Regions from separate parts of the Porphyromonas asaccharolytica DSM 20707 genome, predicted to be linked through region 3. Evidence: riboswitches for the same ligand, from Rfam matches in the RefSeq annotation. Region 3 holds a riboswitch; each other region holds the start of a gene.
The links. A riboswitch is a leader RNA that binds a small molecule or an ion and turns the genes downstream of it on or off. The one in region 3 is predicted to bind cobalamin.
Positions count from the first base shown of each region.

Region 1: it holds a riboswitch for cobalamin, as region 3 does, so the genes downstream of both, PORAS_RS06985 (anaerobic ribonucleoside triphosphate reductase) here and PORAS_RS02190 (4-hydroxyphenylacetate 3-hydroxylase family protein) in region 3, are expected to answer to the same signal.
Region 2: it holds a riboswitch for cobalamin, as region 3 does, so the genes downstream of both, PORAS_RS00080 (sirohydrochlorin cobaltochelatase) here and PORAS_RS02190 (4-hydroxyphenylacetate 3-hydroxylase family protein) in region 3, are expected to answer to the same signal.

Region 1 covers NC_015501.1:1,802,423-1,809,723, reverse strand. The annotation lists gene PORAS_RS07005 (IS3 family transposase) at 1-328, opposite strand, end outside; gene PORAS_RS07000 (helix-turn-helix domain-containing protein) at 315-704, opposite strand; gene PORAS_RS06995 (formate--tetrahydrofolate ligase) at 927-2,597, opposite strand; tRNA gene PORAS_RS06990 (tRNA-Thr) at 2,690-2,762, opposite strand; cobalamin riboswitch at 3,389-3,613, shown strand; gene PORAS_RS06985 (anaerobic ribonucleoside triphosphate reductase) at 3,668-6,067, shown strand; gene nrdG (anaerobic ribonucleoside-triphosphate reductase activating protein) at 6,097-6,570, shown strand; gene PORAS_RS09150 (S41 family peptidase) at 6,539-7,072, opposite strand; gene PORAS_RS06970 (hypothetical protein) at 7,103-7,301, opposite strand, start outside.
Region 2 covers NC_015501.1:22,212-29,512, forward strand. The annotation lists gene PORAS_RS00075 (TonB-dependent receptor plug domain-containing protein) at 1-1,073, opposite strand, end outside; gene PORAS_RS00080 (sirohydrochlorin cobaltochelatase) at 1,078-2,001, opposite strand; cobalamin riboswitch at 2,214-2,427, opposite strand; gene PORAS_RS00085 (cobyrinic acid a,c-diamide synthase CobB) at 2,547-3,848, opposite strand; gene cbiD (cobalt-precorrin-5B (C(1))-methyltransferase CbiD) at 3,859-5,652, opposite strand; gene PORAS_RS00095 (ABC transporter ATP-binding protein) at 5,649-6,392, opposite strand; gene PORAS_RS00100 (iron ABC transporter permease) at 6,451-7,301, opposite strand, start outside.
Region 3 covers NC_015501.1:539,896-547,196, reverse strand. The annotation lists gene PORAS_RS02200 (alpha-L-fucosidase) at 1-282, shown strand, start outside; gene PORAS_RS02195 (leucine-rich repeat domain-containing protein) at 648-3,245, opposite strand; cobalamin riboswitch at 3,738-4,016, shown strand; gene PORAS_RS02190 (4-hydroxyphenylacetate 3-hydroxylase family protein) at 4,284-5,756, shown strand; gene PORAS_RS02185 (NifU family protein) at 5,769-6,062, shown strand; gene PORAS_RS02180 (acetyl-CoA hydrolase/transferase family protein) at 6,186-7,301, shown strand, end outside.

The sequences.
Region 1 (7,301 bases), 920 kb from region 3:
CCTTGGTCGTCTGGGGTGGACGCTTGCGCTTGCGACTTCTTAGTAGCATATCGTTGGCTCCTAACACTTTGTAGAGCCAGTCTCGACCTACTTGGAAGGTCCCTTTGAAGTATTCGTTGGCACACTGCTGGATGGTGTCTACGCCTGCTTTGGGGAGCTGACCGCGCACATACTGGCAATAGTGTAGGACGGAAGCTACTTTGACATCTTCGTCTTGCTCGGTGAAGGTGTGCTTGTAGTAGCCTTTGCGGCTGACTTCTAACAGCTGACAAAGGTAGGTTATGGAGAGCTTTTGATCTCTCTCTTTGGCGGACTCAAGCTGTCTCACGGCTGCAAATCGGTCTTTTTTTTAGATCAATGTGGTAGCGATTCAAGACCACTTCGAGTAGTGTCTTGTTGACTAATGCCTTGCTCTCAGCCTGGAAGAGGGCTGCTTTGAGACGAGCGTTTTCACGCTTGAGTTCTGCGTACTCTGGATCTACGTCTTTGTTCTTGTTTGTCTTGCTCATAGTGCTACTGGTGCTTTGGTTGGGTAACTCTACATCAAAGGTACGCAACCAATTTCGAATGGTGCGTGTGGTAATGCCGTAGCGCTGGCTGGTGGTGGCAATGCTGTCACCGGTGGCTAGGAGGTCGTCAATGACTCTCCACTTGAAATCTAGGGGATATCCCTTTCGTCCTAGTTTACTTTTTTCTTGTTTCATAGTTGTTGGGGTTGGCTTCCCCAACTGTGTACTATTTCAGGAGAGGACAGAATAAAAAATAGCCACCGAGGAATTTTGTATTTCCTCCGTGGCTATCGAATTAGAGATTAGGAATTAGAGGTTAGAGACGCGTAGCAATCTGTAACTTTGATGCACCGAACGCACCGAACGTGCGTTTCTACAGCGGGTTACTCGTCACGTCAGATTCCCCGACTTGCTTTTTTAGCTCAGACCCTCGATGACGCCATCGACGATGTCCATGTGGACGGCTTGTGGCTCCTTGGGCAGTCCTGGCATACGCATGATGCTACCCATGATGACGACGATCATCTCGGCACCACTATTGAGGACGATATCCTCGACCTTCATATCGAAGTCTCGTACGTCGCCATAACCCTTAGGATCTGCTGAGAAGGAGTACTGCGTCTTGGCAATGCAGATGGGGTAGCGCTCCATGTTGAGCTCTTGGATACGAGCGAGCTTCTTCTCCGCTTTGCTACTATAGGTTACATTGGCAGCCCCATAGATGCGCTTGGCGATATGCTCGACCTTTGTCTTGACAGGCTCACTGAGCTCGTAAACGTGGTCGATAGGCTCTGAGGGGTGCTCCTCGATAGTCTTGACGACAAGCTCAGCCAGCTCAGTAGCGCCCTTGCCACCCTCACTGTAAGCATTGTTGATTGCAAAGCCGCAGCCTAGGACCTGCTCGCAGTGATTGCGTACGATCTCGATCTCCTCGTCGGTATCGGTAGCGTAGCGGTTGAAGGCAACGACCACCGTCTGCCCGAAGTTGTGCAGGTTATGCACGTGACGATCGAGATTGGCAAGACCCTTACGTACGCCCTCTATGTCCTTCTCGTAGATCTGCTTCTCGTGGACATCGCCGTGCATCTTGAGACCTGCGAGGGTAGCGACGATGACTGTCAGCTTAGGCGTGATACCAGCTACACGGCACTTGATGTCGAGGAACTTCTCCGCACCGAGGTCGGCACCGAAGCCGGCCTCCGTGATCGTGTAGTCGCAGCAAGACATAGCCATCTTCGTAGCGATGATCGAGTTACAGCCGTGAGCGATATTAGCGAAAGGTCCGCCATGGATGAAGGCGGGTGTCCCCTCAGTGGTCTGTACGAGGTTCGGCTTGATCGCATCCTTCAGGAGGATGGTGATAGCACCTCCGATGCCTAGATCCTTGACATGAAATGGCTCCTTAGTTTTAGTATAGCCGAGGAGGATATTGTCGATACGACGACGTAGATCCTCTAGGTCTGATGCGAGGCAGAGGATCGCCATGATCTCACTCGCGGGAGTGATGTCGAACCCGGTCTCCGTGGGGATGCCATTGCCTACGCCGCCTAGACCGGTGATGCAGTTACGCAGGGAGCGGTCGTTGACGTCTAGGACACGCTTCCAGAGCACCTCGGAGAGGCCCTCGCAGCTATTTCTATTCTGATAGATATAGTTGTCTAGAAGTGCGGTGATCATATTGTGCGCTGAGGTGATAGCGTGAAAGTCGCCGGTGAAGTGGAGGTTGATACTCTCCATCGGGAGTACCTGTGCGTAGCCACCACCGGCGGCACCACCCTTCATACCGAAGCAAGGTCCGAGAGAAGGCTCACGCAGAGCCACGGCGGCACTCTTGCCGATCTTGTTGAGACCGAGTGCGAGACCGATGGAGACGGTGGTCTTACCGACACCGGCCTTGGTTGGGGTGATAGCGGTCACGAGGATGAGGTTGCTCTGGGCTATCTTGTCTGGGTCCATCCGCTCGTGTGATATCTTGCCGATGTAGTGTCCGTAAGGCTCTAGCTCTTGATCTGTGATGTTGAGCTGGTGAGCGATCTCCTCAATGGGCTTGAGCTGGCACTCACGAGCTATCTGAATATCTGATTTCATTGCTGTACGATGTTAGTGTATAACGAAAAAAAGGCACCCCCTACAGGGTCGGGTAGACCACTATAGACGACACCCTTAGGAAGTGATATAAGAGCCGAAAGCCGGACTCGAACCGGCGACCTACTCATTACGAATGAGTTGCTCTACCAACTGAGCTATTTCGGCGTCTCATTGACGGTGCAAAAGTACAACAAACTTTTGATACTACAAAACTTTTGGCGAGATAGTGATCCCGAGCAACCAAAGTCAAAGCGAGACGAGTAACGATTTTGTAGGGACGCACGAGCCGTGTAACCCGCTGTAGGGACGCACGGCTCGTGCGTCCGTCCCCGTTAAAACCCTGACGCTGTAACGCTTTGACACAACGGACGTACGGTCTGTCCGTCCCCACAAAGGGTTACAGCGTCTGATGGCCGGATTTGTCGTGTTGATGTGGTTTGTGTATGGGCGGACCTGCGTGTCCGCCCATAGAGCAGACAGCGCTCCGACGAGGACGGGCGGACACATAGGTCCGCCCCTACAAATCGCTGCACGTATCATCGCTACGCGTCTTGATATTTGACAATTTGGTGTGCGAGACAATGCATCTAAAAAATCTAATTGGAGAACTTATCGGAGGTACTATTTATGCAAATGGCTAAACCTTAGCGTGTTGTGTATTTGTTTTGGATAACTTTTCGACAGTTATCGATTTCGAAGTTGTTTTATTTGGCTATTTCGTAGGAAAGCTGTAATATTGCACTTGTAACAAATGAGGGTGCTTTACGTCGTCTTCCTTTCGTTCATTTGCGATCTCATAATACTATAAGGGTGGACTAGTGCACATCGCCTAGTCGCTGGGAAACTGGTGCAAGTCCAGTACAGAACCCGCTGCTGTAATTCTCGCCATAGAGGAGGATCACATATCCACTGTCTTAACTAAGATGGGAAGGAGATCGCTCCAAGCAGGGCTACGCCACACACTGCATAGTCCCGACGAGATAAGTCAGAAGACCGACCCTAGTAGACGGAGATCGCACGAGAGAAGGAAGAAACGTGAGCGTCTTAACATTACTTTCGGGAATTGAAGTATGACAACAACTATCAAACAAATCATCAAGCGGGATGGGCTGCAAGAGCCATTTACCCCGTCGAAGATTGAGAACGCCGTTCTCAAAGCCTACATTGCCACAGGTCAGACTGAGTGTCTCCAAGAGGCGAAGATCGTTACCATGGGCGTCCTAGCACGCATCGAGCAGGAGGTCATCTCTGTCGAGGAGGTACAGGATCTCGTCGAGAGCGAGCTCATGAAGGTGCAGCCGGAGGTGGCTAAGCGCTACATACTCTATCGCGAGTGGCGCAACACGGAGCGCCAGAAGAAGAGCGAGCTCAAGCGCAACCTCGATGGCATCGTGACCATCGACAGTAATGATGTCAATCTGAGCAACGCCAATATGAGTAGTCACACGCCCGCTGGGCAGATGATGACCTTCGCCTCTGAGGTCTCTAAGGACTACACCTACCGCTACCTGCTCCCCACGCAGTACGCTGAGGCGCATCGTCGCGGGGATATACATATCCACGATCTCGATTACTACCCTACGAAGACGACCACTTGTATCCAGTACGACCTGGCGGATCTCTACGAGCGAGGCTTTCATACGAAAAATGGTAGCATACGCACGCCTCAGAGCATACAGAGCTATGCAACGCTGGCGACGATCGTCTTCCAGACAAACCAAAACGAGCAGCATGGCGGGCAGGCGATACCAGCCTTTGACTTCTTCATGGCACCGGGCGTTTACAAGACTTTTCTCAAGCATGTAGCCGACACGATCTGCTTATTCCTCCACTGCATAGGAGCTACCGATATTCCCTCGTCACGGGAAGTACGAGAGCTAGCTAAGCAGCATCTAGACTGCATCGTCCCGACTTCGACGGCTGTGACGAACTTGTGCCAAGCTCTGTCCCAGCGGGTTGATAAGGAGATTCCTCGTAAAGAGGTGGTCTACCTAATTAACCAAGCGATAGAGCGTACGCGTCGTGACACGCATCAAGCTATGGAGGGCTTCATACACAATCTCAACACGATGCACTCACGAGGAGGTAATCAGGTGGTCTTTAGCTCGATCAACTATGGTACCGATACCTCGGCCGAGGGGCGTATGGTGATCGAGGAGCTGATGAAAGCAACGACCGAGGGGCTAGGCGTAGGTGGCGAGGTACCAGTCTTCCCGATACAGATCTTTAAGGTCAAGGAGGGGGTCAACTACTCCGAGGCGGACTTCGATCGTGCGATGAAGGACTTCGACCGTGCCGTGGCTGGGGAGATGGAGTTTGAGACGCCAAACTTTGACCTTTTCCTGAAAGCTTGCGAGACGACGGCGAAGGCACTTTTCCCAAACTTTGTCTTCCTAGATACCCCCTTCAACCATAATGATGAGTGGAATGCGGAGGATCCGCTGCGCTACCGTCATGAGCTAGCCACGATGGGATGCCGTACGCGTGTCTTCGAGAATATCAATGGTCCTCGTACCTCGATAGGTCGTGGCAACCTATCCTTTACAACGATCAACCTACCTCGCCTAGCGATCGAGGCGATGCGCTATGCTAAGGAGCAGATGGGTACGAAGGAGGATCTAGGCAAGATGCGCAGTATAGCGATCAATAAGCTCTACACCTCGATACGTGAGATGGCTCGCCTCGTGGGCGAACAGCTACACACGCGCTACGAATTTCAGGCGACGGCCTTGGCACGTCAGTTCCCCTTTATGATGGGCAATGATGTCTGGAAGGGTGGGGGAGCTTTGCGTCCCAACGACCCCGTCGGTCACGTGATAGACAGCGGTACGCTCGGCATCGGCTTCATCGGGGGGCACAACGCTATGTGTGCGATCTATGGTGAGGGGCACGGCACCAACGAGGATGCTTGGCATACGCTCTACCACTGCATCGAGATCATGGGTGAGGTAGCACAGGAGTTTAAGGAGCGCTATCACCTTAACTACTCGGTACTAGCCACGCCAGCTGAGGGGCTCTCGGGTCGCTTCACACGCCTCGACCGTAAGCGCTACGGTATCATCGAGGGGGTCAACGATAGAGCGTACTATGTCAACTCCTTCCACATTGATGTCAAGGAGGAGATCCGCATTGCGGACAAGATACGCCTAGAGGCTCCCTTCCATGCGCTCACGCTAGGAGGGCATATCACTTATATAGAGCTCGATGGCGAGGCTAAGAAGAATGTCAAGGCGATTGCTAAGATCGTCAAGCTGATGCAGGACAACCACATTGGCTACGGCTCGATCAATCACCCGATAGATACTTGTCGTGAGTGTCACTACAAGGGCGTCATCTATGCTAAGTGCCCGATATGTGGTGGCGAAGACATACTACGTATGCGTCGCATCACGGGCTACCTGACGGGCGACCTCGCCTCGTGGAACTCTGCCAAGCGTGCTGAGGAGGCTGATCGCGTCAAGCATCACTAGCCACTCGCTTCTCGCCTCTATCCTCTCGAATGAACGTCCTCAAGGTCATACCCGAGACCATCCTTGATGGTGATGGGATACGCTGCTCGATCTACTTAGCGGGCTGCTCCCATCACTGCCCAGGGTGTCACAACCCTGAGAGTCACAATCCGCTCGTAGGTACGCCCCTGACGGAGGCGTACCTGCAGCAGATCATTGACGATATAAACAACAATCCCCTCCTCGACGGCATCACGCTGAGTGGAGGGGATCCGATGTTTAGTCCTGAGGAGCTGCTCACGCTCCTCAAGCGTCTCAAGAGCGACACGGGGTTAGAGATCTGGTGCTACACAGGCTACACGCTCGAGCAGATAGAGCAAGACCCCGCACGCGCCCCACTACTAGACTATATAGATGTGCTAGTCGACGGACGCTTCGTGCAGAGCCTGTACGACCCACAGCTTCCCTTCAGAGGTAGCTCTAATCAGCGCATCATAGCCCTGCACAAAGGGTCAGCTCAATAGCTTTTGATAGATATGGGTCTACATTGGCTGGAATAGTATTTGCATCGAGAAGAACTGGAACGTCGATCTTGACACCTCTCCCATTCATTGGGAAGTAGTTTGAGTCCAAAACCCCTAAGCCTGTCAAGAAAGTCGCGACCCCTCCTGGGAATTCGTATAGATGTACGTTTCCATTTGCTCCTGATGAAGGAGTCCCTACGGTGATGGCTTGGGGGGCCTTTTGTAGCATCATGCAGAGATACTCCGAGAAGCTCTCGGTCTGATTATCTACGAGTAGAATAACATTACCCTTATAATAGTGCTCACTGCCTAGATGCTGAGGCCCGGCCACATACTTAAACTCTCCTGGGCGCTGACTGTCAGGGTAGACTATGTACGAGAAGTTTTTTATTCGGGGGATAAAGCACTTAGACAATTCCCAAAAGGATGATGGGTAAGGATAGCATCTTAGGTCGAGAATAATGTATTGGGCGTCGCAAACTTGACGATAGAAGCTCTTCACATTGTCTTGCCTTGCTGATGCTAAGTGCCATTAAGCTACGGAGTCATTAAGCCACTGAGGCTTCATTTTACCCTCTTCCTCAAGCTTTAGAGAGTTGAAGTAATCCATATGTTCGCTTCTCTCCTTAACTTCCAAGGTGTCGTTGTTTCGTCGGATCTTCAGGACGAAGCTCTCTTTAGGAGTCGACAAAATTGCATTGTTGAGGAATTTATCTCGAGTTGAAGCGTTG
Region 2 (7,301 bases), 520 kb from region 3:
GTAGGACGCACCGTGTGGCGAATCATACGAGTGCGGCGCATCACCTCACTGTAGTGTGTCTCTACGAAGGTACCGTCCCAGCTATACTTGCGATAGGCGGTATCTGTGATTATGATATGGTTACGAGCGAAGGAAGCATCTATCGTAGCGGATAGCCCAGGGGTAAAGAGATTGCGCTTGGCATAATGCGCTGAAAAGCTCAAGTCGTCACGATCACGCATCGCCTCGCCGATGACTAGCGTCTGGCGAAAACCGGTCTGTATCTCACTCACGCTCTTTGTATAGCCCACCCCAAGCAGGGCGGCGTCTGCCCAAGGCTTTTTGGTCACGCCCAGTTGTAGTCGTCCCAAGAGCGACTTGTAGCCATCGTGAAAGCGTCGGAAGTCTCGCCGCTCGTACTCTTGCGTCTCAGCATTCCACACCTCCACACCACGCATGATGTAGTCATTTTTGGAGTACTGGTAGCGTAGCGTAGGACGTACCGTAAAGCCACTCCGCTGCTCTCTATACTGCCCCGTCAGATCTAAGGCATAGGTGTGAAAGGAGCCTCCCCGTAGCGAACAGTCCAGATAGCTCTCCCCGCGGCTGTTAGTCACGATGTTGACCGCTCCACCGAGGGCATCCATACCCAGCTCAGGGGGCACGACCCCCTTGTAGATTTCGACACGATCGATGAGGTTCACCGGCAGCGTAGCGAGCGAAGCCCCCTCGCCCATCGAGGAGAGCGGCACTCCATTGATAAAGTAGCGGACAGCATGCCCCGACATACCATTGATCGAAAGCTCATTGCTAGAGCCTACCCCACCAGACTCTCTGAGCCGTACCCCCGAACTCTGAGCGACCAACTCGTTGAGACTACCCATCGAGGCGATCAGAGGCTTGACATCTAGGCTGATAGCCGAGAGCGCCTGCTGCTGCATGATACGTCTATGCGTAGGCGCCACGACAATCACCTCGCCGAGGCTCTTGTAGTCTATCGTGTCACGACGGTGACTGAGCGTATCCCGCTGCGCAGTGAGCGGGAGCACACAGCTAGCTAGTAGCAGGAATAGGTAAAAGCAGCTACGTCTCATCGGCTTACTGAGCTATGGAGTCAGACTGGTGTAACTTTTCGCCCGTCTCCTCATAGATCGCTTTCTTGTCCATAATCGAGAGACGATGATGTGTCATGAAGAAGTCGACCTTCTTCACGATCATCTCCTGCACCTCAGGGAGCTCGCCCAGACCACGCACCACGCTCTCGACCTGATAGCCGAGAGCCTCTAGACGGGGTTGCCACTCTTGGAGCATATCCTCCTTGGCATGTTCACCTGCCACGATCATCAGTGGCTGTAGAGAGACTCGCTTAAGGCCTGTAGCACGCAGACGCTCTAGAGCCTCCTCGTAGTAAGGGTAGCCCTCCACACAGCCCACGATCACCTGATCATAGCCGTGATTTTGCAAGTAGTGATCCAGCATAGCGTACTGAGCTGTAGCACTATCGTAGGTGCCGTGCCCTACCCATAGGTAAGCCACCTCAGGATCCAGATGAGCCGTCATGATAGAAACCAAGTCCTTGTAGTCGCTTTCGTAGAAGAGTAAAGGGGTCACCAGCCGGATCTTCTTAAAGAGTTGCTGCAAGTGAGCCACCTCGTAGGAGAGCGACTCCATCTCTACGCCATCGACGATCGTCGTCGAGACCACCAGCAGATGAGTAAAGCCCTCTTGCGCTAACTCCTTAAGTGCTTCGCCAGGCGTGGGGATCTCTATACCCCGCGCTGCTAGACGCTTGCGCACGATACGAGAGCTATAGGCTTGACGAACCTCTAGATCAGGATGGGCGGCAGCTATGCGCTCATTGATCGCATCGAGGGTCACCCGACGGGTGTCGTCGTGCGTTGTGCCAAAGTGAACTACGAGGATAGCCCCTTTGTCATTCGGTCCCATAGCCGCAAAGAGCGAGTCAGTCTCAAAGATCTTATTGCCCGCTTGTAGCGACAGCCCGCCTAGTAGTGCAGTCATATATAATAGGAGTATACGGAGGTATCGTTGCGTCATACGGTTGTTGTTTTTATCCGCTAGGTCAGATCCAATCTAGAAGTCCATCAGCATAACTTGAGGCATAGTACAGCCGTAGCCCCACGCCCACAAGCGCAGTGCCTCCTGAGAGATATGCATCTGATCGATTGACATAGCACTAAGGTACACTTGCCACCGAGCGTACACAGTTATATACTAAGTTACGAGTAGTGGCAGGTCTCCTGACTTACCCCAGCCTAACACCGCCTTCCCACCTGACCTCCGTCAGACAGTGGCTTGTATTCATCTTGTGCTAGGCTCTGTGAAATAGGGGGATCACAGTAGCGGGCACTGTACCAGATTCTCACTGGACTTCCCTCTTGCATCGCTCTACCGACGAGCTGATGCACCACCACTCAAGGATGTTGTCCGCAAAGATACGAAAAGTTAAGAAGAGAGGAGGTAAAGGTTAGAAATTAGAGGTTAGAGGTTAGAGCCAGGCACTAGTAGTCCTAGTGGCTCTAGGGCCTCTAGCTAACGGCCAATAGCTACAGCAGTTGGGCTAAGAGCTCCTCGGTAAGGGCTAGATGCGTATAGGTGGCATAGCAGCGACCTGTATGCCACAGTGCGGTCGCCACGGGGTCGCCCCACGCATTGTATTGCTGTGCTGTCGAGGGTAGCGGATCGAGGATGCGGGAGTAATGAAACTCGTGTCCACGCACCGCCACGCCTGCTATCTCGAGCTGTCGGTAGCCAAGAGCTAGCCCGCGCTGCTGCATCGTGGCGGTCTGCTGTAGCGCCCCCACGAGCGGATAGGGGGTGCCTTTCTCATCGATGATCGCTTCGCAGAGGAGGAGCATACCTCCGCCCTCGGCAAGCATGGCACCGCCCTCACGGATGTAGTCACGGAGACTGTCCAGCATCGACTTATTGGCTGATAATTGCTCCAAGTGTAGCTCGGGGTAGCCACCCGGCAGATAGACAAAGTCACTCGGCAGTAGTGCTCTGTCAGAGAGTGGACTGAAGTAAGTTATCTCGCCCCACTGCTCTAGCTGGCGCACATTCTCTTGATAGAGAAAGGTGAAAGCGTCGTCACGAGCCACCGCTATGCGACGAGGAGCTGACGAAGAGTGCTTTTGCAGAGTGGGTGCTTCGTAAGACTGCTCCTTTCGCTCTGAGGAGATGGCTAGGAGTCGGTCAATGTCTAGATGTTGCTCTAAGAGGTCGGCCACCTGATCGGCATAGCGATCTATCTGCGCCAAGTCGTCAACGTCCAGCCCTAAGTAGCGACTGGGGATGGCGATGTCGTCAACACGAGGCAGCGACCCCAGCACTGGCACGCCCGCATCTGCGGCAGCCTGCGTGAGATAGGTCAAGTGACGCTCCGAGGAGACTTTGTTGAAGATGACTCCCGCTATCTTAACCCTTGGGTCAAAGTGCTGCAATCCGTAGAGTAGCGGAGCCACCGTGTAAGCCATCGAGCGCGGTGTCACGACGAGCACGACCGGTAGGTCTAGGAGCCGAGCAATGTCCGCCGCGGAACCTTTGTCCCGATCGTAACCATCAAAGAGTCCCATCACGCCCTCCACGATGACTGCCTGAGCATCCTGACTATAGTAGTGGTAGAGTGCCTGCACCCGCTCGGCTCCGTACATAAAGAGGTCCAGATTGACCGCCGGGCGACCCGTTGCCACGCTGTGTAGCTTAGGATCTACGTAGTCAGGGCCGCACTTGAAGGCTTGAGTGGCCAGTCCACGGCGTGTGTAAGCACGAAGAAGGCCCATGGTGAGCGTGCTTTTGCCACTCTCAGAGAGGGGCGCTGCGATGAGGAGGGAGGGAAGAGATGTCATAAGTGATTGACTAAAGTTGTGAGTCAGGGATAAGAAGTACCTCGAGCTGTGCTGAGGGAACGAGGGGTTTGCAGACTTGATAGCAATGATCGACAATGCTCTGGTAGAGCGGATGTGTGCCATCGGGGAAGATCTGCCATAGTTCGCGAGCTAGGGTCATCTCGCTGATCTGCTGCTCTTGCTCAGCGGTTGCACCACTAGCAGAGGCAAGGGCGGTGATGAAGGCTTTGTCCATCACCACCTTCTTGCTATGTGTGTCTAGTTCGCCAGCCGCCAGCTTGACCGCCTTGCCGATCATGATGCCTAGGGTGATCTGCGGGAAGCCCAGTTCATTGGCGAGGCTGAGCGTCTCCCCGATAAAGTTGCCATACTGAACGAAAGCATTGGCGGGCAGGTCGGGAAAGCGCCCCTTGAGGTACCGCTCGCTGCGTCCGCCTGAGTTGAGCACGAGATGCTTGCCGTAGACCGACTTGCTCACCTCCAGCTCACGACGTATCGACTCAACAAAGGCTTCGCTCGAATAGGGACGCACGACCCCTGTAGTGCCGAGGATAGAGATGCCGTCTAGGATGCCTAGCCGTGGATTGAAGGTGCTCTGAGCGAGCTTACGTCCCTTGGGGACGGAGATGGTTAGGTCGATGCCTACTTGGGATAGGTCGACCAAAGAGCCGAGTGCTTGACGCATCATCTGACGCGGTACAGGGTTGACGGCAGGCTCTCCGATGTCTAGTCCGATGCCGGGGAGCGTGACGCGCCCTACCCCTTCGCCTTGGAGGAAGGCAACCCCGCTGTGTGCCTGCGTAAGTGACAAGTCAGCAACGATCTCTGCGCCATCGGTTACGTCGGGATCGCTGCCAGCATCCTTGATAGCGACTGCCCGAGCACCTTGCTCTGTTAGCTCGGTTTGCTGGATCGGAAAGGGGATTCGCTCGCCCTGAGGGAGGGTCACGGTCACCTCGCTGTAAGACTCCTCGTTGAGTAGTGTGAGCAGAGCAGCTGTAGCAGCAGCCGTGGCAGTGGTGCCAGTCGTTAAGCCGATGCGCTGAGGGAAGAAGTCGCTCCCCAGTAGTCTCTCTATGGAGCGGCGAAGTCCTACGGGACCCTCGACGGTAACTGTGGCAGGATAAGGGATCTGTGGTCTTCGGATGACCAGCACGGTGATGCCGAGTGCGAGTGCTTCCTCCACTTTTGCCGCGAAGCCACTCGTGTCGCCACTCTCCTTGAGCAGGATCATGTCTGGTTGGAGTGTGGCAAAGATTTCTCGATCACACTGCTCCTTATCATAGTAGACCACCCGCTCTGGCGGGAAGTCGCTCTGACGTAGTCGCTCCTCGGTCTCTGCGATCGGCATCACCCGCAGATAGGTCTCATGCTGGGTCCAGTAGGCTCTCAGTCGCTCGATCGAGTTAACACCTGTCAGGGCTAGTAGTCGCTGGGGCTGGTGCTTGAGGAGATACGTCAGCGCAGCGTCAAAGGAGTCTAGCACTACAACCGAGGCGGGCAGGACGGGGAAGGTACGCTCGTACCGGATCACAGGGAGCTGCAGGCGAGCTACGCAATCAGCCACGCTCTGGTGCACGCCCATAGCGAAGGGGTGCGCCGCATCTACGACGAGGGCGATCTCCCGCTCCGTACAGAAGTGCGCCATCTCCTCACCATTCATACCTCCCTCTAGACGTATCCCGTGGTGCATCGAGAGCTCTTGCGAAGCTCCTCGTGTGGAGTAGTAAAAAGGCTTGCCCGCCTCCTCACATACTTCGAGCGCTTTGCGCCCCTCTGTGGTTCCTCCGATGATTAGTATCATACCTTTGAGGCGTGAATAGAGAAGTGAAGTGTCTCGGGGTCGAAGTCGATTCCCTTTGCTGCGAAGTAGCTGGGCAAGGTGCCGTCACTGGCAAGTGCCCTCGGCGGACCCATATGTAGCACGTGATTATCATCGAGGAGCCACACCTGATCGGCTATCTGGAGAGCCAGCTCTAGGTCGTGCGTGGAGAGGAAGATCGTCTTGTGCGCCTCACGAGACAAGCGAAGGAGGAGCTGCAGCATCTCCACCTTCGAGGGGAAGTCTAGGAAGGCGGTCGGTTCGTCTAGTAGTATGATGGGTGTCTCCTGAGCTAGTGCCTTGGCGATCATCACCTTCTGACGCTCGCCGTCACTGAGCGAGTCGATCATTCGCTTGGCTAGAGGTTGTATGCCGACCAGCTCTATCGCTTCGTTGACCGCCTGACGGTTGCTCTCATCCATCTGCCCCCAGAATCCCGTGTAGAGGCTCCGTCCTAAGGCGATCATCTCGTAGGCGGTCGTATTGCTCATGATGAGTCGCTCCGTTAGCACGACGCTGATACGTCGCGCCAGCTCTTTGGCGGTATACTGCTGTATCTCCTTGCCTTCGACCAGTAGCGCACCACCGAGCTTCGGCTGAAAGGCTGCGATCGTCCTGAGCAGCGTCGACTTGCCCACACCATTTGACCCGATGAGGCAAGTGAGCTGTCCTGACCAGATAGTAGCATTGAGCTCACTCGCTACGACGCGCGTGCGCTTCATCTGGTGATACCCTATCGATAGGTCACAAAGTTCTATCGTTGCGTGGCTAGTCATACGATTACAGTTCCTCTCTACGTCGTTTGTCAAATAGTACCCAGATCACGATCGGAGCACCGATGAGCGCCGTCACCGAGTTGATCGGCAATGCACCTTCCATCCCGGGCATACGAGCGATTAGATTGCAGCAGAGTGCTAGGAGTGCACCCACGAGTGTCACCGCAGGCATCAGAGTCAGATGATTGGAGGAGGCAAAGATAGTGCGACAGAGATGCGGCACCGCCAACCCTATGAAAACGATCGGACCGCAGTAAGCGGTCACGATAGCGGTCAGCAGACAAGCCGAGAAGATGACAAGATGACGTGCCCGCCCGTAGTTCAGCCCGAGGCTGCGAGCGTAGTTCTCCCCAAGGAGCATCAAGTTAAGTACCTTGATCAGCAAGAATGAGAGCGGTATCAGCACCAGCATGATGAGGACAAAAGTAGTTACTTGATCGCCACTCACCTTTGCAAAGCTTCCTAAGCCCCAGATGACATAGCTCCGCACATCCTCATCGTTGCTAAAGAACTTCAGCACCCCGATGATCGCATTCGCTATGTAGCCGATCATCACACCCATGATCAGTAGCACCACATTGCCACGGACACGCTGCGCCATCGTCATGATGATCGACATCACGATGAGCGCACCGAGGAGTGCTGCCACCGAGACCGCCATCTCCCCCACGAAGCCCATCCGCACAAGTGCTTTCTGGCTAATGCTCCCCGAGAGCAGAATAAAGGTTGCTACGCCTAGGCTAGCTCCCGAACTAATACCTAGCTCCGAGGGGCCCGCCAGCGGATTGCGAAAGACCGTCTGCATCTGTAGACCACTGATCGAGAGCCCCGCACCCGCGACCAGCGCCGTAATCG
Region 3 (7,301 bases):
GACTGGATGGAGCGCTATGGAGAGACGATCTACGGCAGCCAGGCGGGGCTCATTGCGGAGCAGCCTTGGGGTGTCTCCACGACAAAGGGAGCCAAGCTCTACCTCCATATCTTTGAAGATGTGGAGCAGATCGAGATCTCTCTGCCACAGGCTCCAAGGGCAGTAGTAGACTATATCACACGTGCACCGATAGCCTATACGCGTACTGATAGTGGCGCATTGCAGCTGACCATTCGTCGCCCCGCAGGTCTCATCGACTACGTGGTCGAGATCGAGCTGTGATCAAGTCCATGTGCGCTGTGAGCGAGTCTGTAGGCTCTGTGACCGCTAGACGATCAGACAGCTAGCGTAGCGACATATGACGCAGTAGTGACCCCTGTAGGAATGCTTTAGTATGCACTCCTACAGGGGTCGCTTTATGTAGAGACTGTTGCATAAAGGCGAATCGCTGTGTTGCTTTCGGGATTCGGCTTCGGTCACATACATAGGTATGCTCCCTTCAGACCTCACCCTCAGCGCCTTGCGCTTCATCCTTTCTGCAAAGTCTGAACAATCTTGCTAGCAAGATTGTGAGACTGTTGACTTTTGCAACAGTCTCATGTATGGTGACTGCGTATGCTAGTCCGCAGTCTGGTAGACAGCGAAGCTCATCGGACGATCACAGGCGTTAGTACCGTCTTGCCGTCACGCTCGGTGATCCGTGCTACGTAACGTCCTGCTGGGAGCTCTGCTACGGAGAGTGTCGTCTCTGGCATAGTGGTCTGCGTAGTGGCTACCAGCGTGCCATCGCTAGCAAAGAGCTCGATAGAGCTACCGATAGCCGTGCGGACGGTAATGTAATCTGTTGCGGGGTTAGGATAGAGCGCGATAGAAGCGTCTGTTGGGACTTGTAGAGCAGTCTCTTTTTCGAAGCGGACCTCTACATTCGTCTCCTGGAGCACTTCGAACTCCATACCCTCTAGAGGCTTCCCATTGACAAGTATCGACTGAATCTTATAGCCAGCTTCAGGTGTCACAGATAGCTGTAGCCGAACTCCCATGGGGACCTCACTGGCGGGTTGATAGTTCACAATAGAGGCAGCGCCATGCTCCCCTACGGTGAGGTGTACGGGATAGATCGTATAGCCCTCAAACTCAAGATACTGTGGCTCGGTCTTGGTGCTTTGGAATACTTTCCAAGACTTTTGCATGACCATCTCCACTTGATCTCTAGAGATGGCATTGCCGTAGAGACTGTCCTGAGCTACTACATAAAACTCGCCTATACCATACTCTAGGTTAGGCAGCTGGTCGATGAGCGCTTGCATCTTGTCACCTCTGATCTGATTGCCCTCTATATCTAGAGCTACAAGCTCCTCACACTCAGTAGGCAGGGTTAGCTCGGTCAGCTTATTGTAGGGGAGATATAGCATAGAGAGGTAAGATAGCGAGGAGACATCTACGCTGCTCAGTCCGCATGCAGATAGATTGAGCCAGAAGATGCTACTGCAGGGGCTTAGGTCTAGGTTGGTCAGAGGGTTCTCTGCAAGGTTGAGCTGCGCTAGGTCAGGACAGCCTCTGAGGTTGATAGTGGATATATTATTACCAGCTAGGAGTAGCTTGGTCAACCACTCGAGACCTGCTAGATCGATGGAGGAGAGATGATTTCCGTTTAGATTTAATTCTATAAGCTCCGGTAGGGTAGTGGGGTCGAAATCCTTAAACTGGTTGTTTGCTAGATATAGGAAGCTCAAGTTCTCGACATACCTACCATCGAACTCGGAGAGTTGGTTGTCATTGCAGTTGAGCAAGGCTAGGTGAGGTGTATTGGATAGGTCTAAAGTCGTTAGCTTGTTATTAGACAGATCGATACGATTCGTTGCTGACTCAGGCGCGAAGGTTATCTCTGTGAGCTTATTGCTCGAAGCGTTGAGATTATCAAGTGCAGGCTGGTGTGATAGATCGATCGTTGTGAACTGATTGTTTTGCATCCACAGCTCCTCGAGGAGTGGATTGTGAGAGAGGTCTATCTGAGTCAAGCTATTGTCACTAATGTTCAGGCGCTTCAAGCTCTGAAGAGCGGATACGTCGATATCTGTCAGGGCGTTTTCGTAGCAGAAGAGACCCTCTAGATCGCCATATATCGTGATGGTGTTAGCCTCTACGGCATGCTTACCCTCGGGGAGGCCTCGCTCATTGTCTTGACAGATGCCATCGTTGTTCCAGTCGATCCACGCCTTGTCTTGTTGCGCCTCATCGGCTAGCTGTGCGGAGATCGTCCACTGAGATACACCACTCGTCGTCAGGGTCGCACGGGGCATAGGTACTGGTATCTCCTCATATCCCTTGTAGATGCGCCAGTTCTTGAGTTGAGCCTCTCGGAGGGCTTGTGCAGAAACTTGATTTCCTTCGGGGCTGTCACTGCTTGTTTTGACCGCCTTGAGGGTGCCAGACTCTTGTCCAGACAGATCAGGTAGGCTCTTGATAAAGCTGTTAAAAGCCTCCTCTGAGAGCTGGTTGTCATAGAGTTCGACCTTCTTAATAGGAGCCGATGGATTGACTAGGAGCTTGGTTAGGCTGTTTTCGCTACAGTCCAGAGCAGTGAGTGCAGCTGCTGAGGAGAGATCGAGCTCAGCTATTTGATTCTGCCAGCAAGAGACCTCCTCTAGCTTAGTCAGTCCAGATACGTTGAGTGTCGTGAGTTGGTTCTTGTGAGCAGACACCTTGACAAGATCTGGACAAGAGGTAAGATCCAGCTGTGATAGCTTATTCTTGTAGCACTCCAAGAGTCTGAGGTGCGTCATGTCGCTCAGATCTAGCTGTGTCAACTTATTGCCATCACATACGAGCGTATCGATGAGGGTCAGACCGCTCATCTGAAGGGTCGTCAACCCTGCCTCCGTAGCATCTAGTATGCGCAGCTTAGGGCTCCCTGTCAGGTCTAGAGAGGGTATGCTGTTTGTGTGACAGATGAGTATCTCTAGCTCTGGCGCGTGCAGCGTGAGAGACGTAAGCTTGTTCCAGAAGCATCGCAGAGTCGTCAGGTCACGACCGTATACTTTGACCGACTTGCCTTCGGTCGTGTAGCTGTTGATCTTCGTCGGCATGCTGGGGTCTGTAGAGACCTGTAGCTCAGTGGGTGAGCCACTGCCGTAGTCGACTCGTATAGAGCCAGAGCGAGATGATACCCATAGGTTAAACTCTGTCCCCGTCGCATAGGTACCATTCATCTCTGCGACAAGGTCTTCTTGAGCTGTCAGAAGCATGCTTTGCGATAGTGACAGGCAAATGATTAGGACGCATCCTAGTAGTGATCTAATCCTTTTCATGTTTGTTGGTATTATGGATTTATGTTTTCTCAAGGTGAGTCGTCGTACTAAGCCCGTAGCATCTACTGAGTTACGTCAGCTCAAGGCAAAGATATTAAAAAAGATATTAGAGGTTAGAGGTTAGAGATTAGAGAGGCTCTAGTGACTCTAGCCAACAGCTAATAGCCAGTGGTCGACCTTCGGTCGCTTTCCTCGGTAGGGATTTTCGATTTTCCAGGGGGCTATTTTTTATTTTCCACGTGGAGGCGAAACGATTCCTCCGAAGTTTCATTTGATTCCTCCGAAGTTTTATTTCGTCTCCACGTGGAGAATTTTTCTTTTCCACGTGGAGATTTGAAAATACCTACGTGGAGATTTGAAAATACCTACGTGGAGATTCATTTCTTCTGTGTCTGATCAGGTTCTTGTGGTTGGATTAGAATATATTATGTACCTTTGCGGTGCATAGGTGTACGAGGAACAACCAAATCTTGTCACCCCGTCTGAATAGGGAACTTGGTGCGAAGCCAAGACTGTACTCTCAGCTGTAACTCCTGAAGTGCGCCCCTGCATTAAGATGTCACTGTAGCACGACCCCTACAAGCCTTCGCGTGAAGGTGCTGTAGGTAGCTATGGGAAGACCCAGGGTATCGCCCGTTTTGTACGACTCGATGTGAGCTATACGAACTAGGGAGAAGTCAGAAGACCTGCCTGTGCCATAGGACTTTTGTTTTCAGAGCTAGGAAATAAAAAGAATGACAGCGGGACATAGATGGCTTAACATAGTGCGTATGATAGAGTCCATAGCAGCGAGACTGACTATGAGGCTCTCTCTCGTCGTGTCTACACTCATCACTCTCTCCCTACTGCCAGCTTGGAGGGCTTTACAGGCGCTGACCTGTAGGATAGGGCCATATCCCGTGACTTCTGCTCTGTATTTCGATCGTCCTACTCTGACGCACGAAGATTCTATTCACTTTATACAGAAAAGAAGTTATGAAAACACGCGAAGAGTACATCGAGAGCCTTAGAGCTCTCCACCTTAACGTCTACTTCATGGGCCAGAAGATCGACAACCCCGTCGACCACCCCATGATCCGTCCATCGCTCAATTCGCTAGCGATGACCTATGAGCTGGCACAGCAGGAGGAGTACAAGGATCTGATGACCGCTACCTCCAACATTACGGGCAAGACGATCAATCGCTTCTGCCACATTCACCAGAGCGCTGAGGACCTCGTCAAGAAGGTCAAGATGCAGCGTCTCCTCGGTCAGAAGACCGCTAGCTGCTTCCAGCGCTGTGTCGGTATGGATGCCTTCAATGCTATCTGGTCTACCACCTATGAGATGGACGAGGCGTGCGGTACCAACTACCACCAGCGCTTCAGAGACTATGTACAGTACTGCCAGGACAACGACCTCGTCGTAGACGGTGCTATGACCGATCCTAAGGGCGACCGTAGCCTCTCACCCTCACAGCAGGAGGATCCAGATCTCTACGTACACATCAACGAGATACGTCCTGATGGTATCGTCGTCACGGGTGCCAAGGCTCACCAGACTGGCTCGGTCAATTCGCATGAGCACCTGATCATGCCTACCTGCTCGATGCGTGAGGAGGATGCTGACTACGCTGTCTCTTTTGCCATCCCCAGTGATGCCGAGGGCGTTACGATCATCTACGGCCGTCAGTCTTGCGACACACGCAAGATGGAGAAGGGCGCAGACATTGACCTGGGTAACTCAACCTTCGGAGGTCATGAGACGCTCTTCATCATGGATCACGTCTTCGTACCTATGGAGCGTGTCTTCATGTGCCGTGAGTACCAGTTCTCCAACATGCTTGTCGAGCGCTTCGCTGGCTATCACCGTCAGTCTTATGGTGGCTGTAAGGTAGGTGTGGGCGACGTACTCATCGGTGCTGCTGCTCTGGCTGCTGACTACAACGGTGTGCCTCGGGCTTCGCACATCAAGGACAAGCTGATCGAGATGGTTCACCTCAATGAGACGCTCTACGCTTGCGGTATCGCTTGCTCGGCTGAGGGCAAGAAGACGAAGTCGGGCAACTACCTGATCGATATGCTCCTGGCCAACGTATGTAAGCAGAATGTAACCCGCTATCCCTACGAGATCACACGTCTCGCTGAGGACATAGCTGGCGGTCTGATGGTTACGATGCCTAGCCAAGCTGACCTGCAGCACGAGGAGGTCGGGCCACTCGTACGTAAGTACCTCGCTGGTGCTAAGGGCACGGACACGGTAAATCGTATGCGCATCTTGCGTCTGATCGAGAATCTCACGCTCGGTACCGCAGCCGTAGGCTACCGCACGGAGAGCCTGCACGGTGCTGGCTCGCCACAGGCTCAGCGCATCATGATCTCGCGTCAGTGTAATATGGAGGCAAAGAAGGAGCTGGCTCGTAAGATAGCTCATCTCGACACCTCTCTAGATAAGCCTCAGGGCAAGTAGTCCCTATCTCTTATGACAGATCTATCCTCTAGGGTAGACGAGATCACGACCATCATCAGTAGCTATGTACGTCCTCAGCTCCAAGCACACGGGGGCGACATAGCGCTGCTGAGGGTCGCTGGCGAACAAGTTTTCGTCAAGGTCTCGGGGAGTTGTCAAGCATGCCCCTCGCTGAGTAGCACGATCCGGGAGGTGGTGCAGGAGACGCTACGAGGCGAGCTGGGCCTCCCCACCCTAATGGTAACCGTAGACGACAGCGTCAGCGACGAACTCATCGCCGAGGCGCTCCGTATCATACGAAAGTAACTTTTGCTGGCTCTTAGCTAAAGTCACTAGTACCACTAGCATCACTAGTACCACTAGTCCTCCTAGCATCACTAGAGCCACTCTAATCTCTAACCTCTATCTTCTAATCTCTAACCTCTCCATATGTCTATCCCATTTAGCAGTATCTCTCCCGACGAAGCGGTCTCCCACATACAGGACGGTGACTTCGTCGTACTATCTCATGCAGCCGCTGTACCGCAAGCGTGCGTCGCTGCCTTGGCGCGAAACTATGAGCGCTTCCACGATGTCCGCATCTTCCACATGGTCACCCTGGGCGAGAGCCCCTACACAGCACCCGAGATGGAGGGACACTTCAGACTCGTGACCAACTTCGTCGGTGCCAACACGCGTCCTGCCGTCGATGAGCAGCGCGCGGACTTCGTCCCCTCCTACTTCTACGAGGTGCCCTCGATGATGCAGCCAGGGGGAGTCTTTCACCCCGATGTAGCTATCGTGCAGCTCTCCTATCCCAACGAGGAGGGCTACTGCAGCTTCGGCACCTCCTGTGACTATAGCAAGCCAGCTGCTGAGCAGGCTCGAGTCGTCATCGGAGAGCTCAATAAGCAGATGCCATTCGTTGGCGGAGACAACCTCATACATATCTCTCAGCTCACACATATCGTAGAGGCCGACTACCCACTCTACGCACTTGACCTGCCACGCATCGGAGAGGTTGAGGAGGCTATCGGACGCAACTGCGCAGAGCTCATACAGGATGGAGACACGCTCCAGCTCGGCATCGGAGCAATCCCCGATGCTGTCTTGCTCTTTCTCAAGGATAAGAAGGATCTCGGTATCCACTCCGAGATGGTCTCTGACGGCGTGGTCAAGCTCATCAAGGCTCATACCATCACGGGTCGGTGCAAGACGCTCCTCCCCAACAAGGTGGTCGCTACATTCCTCATGGGTACGCAAGAACTCTACGACTTTGCGCACAACAACCCAGCCATCGAGATGCGTCCCGTCAACTATGTCAACGACCCGCGCATCATCGCCCAAAACGACCACCTCGTGAGCATCAATAGCTGTATCGAGGTAGACCTTATGGGGCAGGTGGTCTCTGAGGCGATGGGCTTGCGACAGTTCAGCGGTCCAGGCGGACAGGTTGACTTCGTGCGTGGTGCCGCTTGGTCTAAGGGCGGACGCAGCATCATCGCTATCCCCTCCACGGCACGCCGAGGCACCGCCTCCCGCATCGTACCGCTACTCACAGAGGGT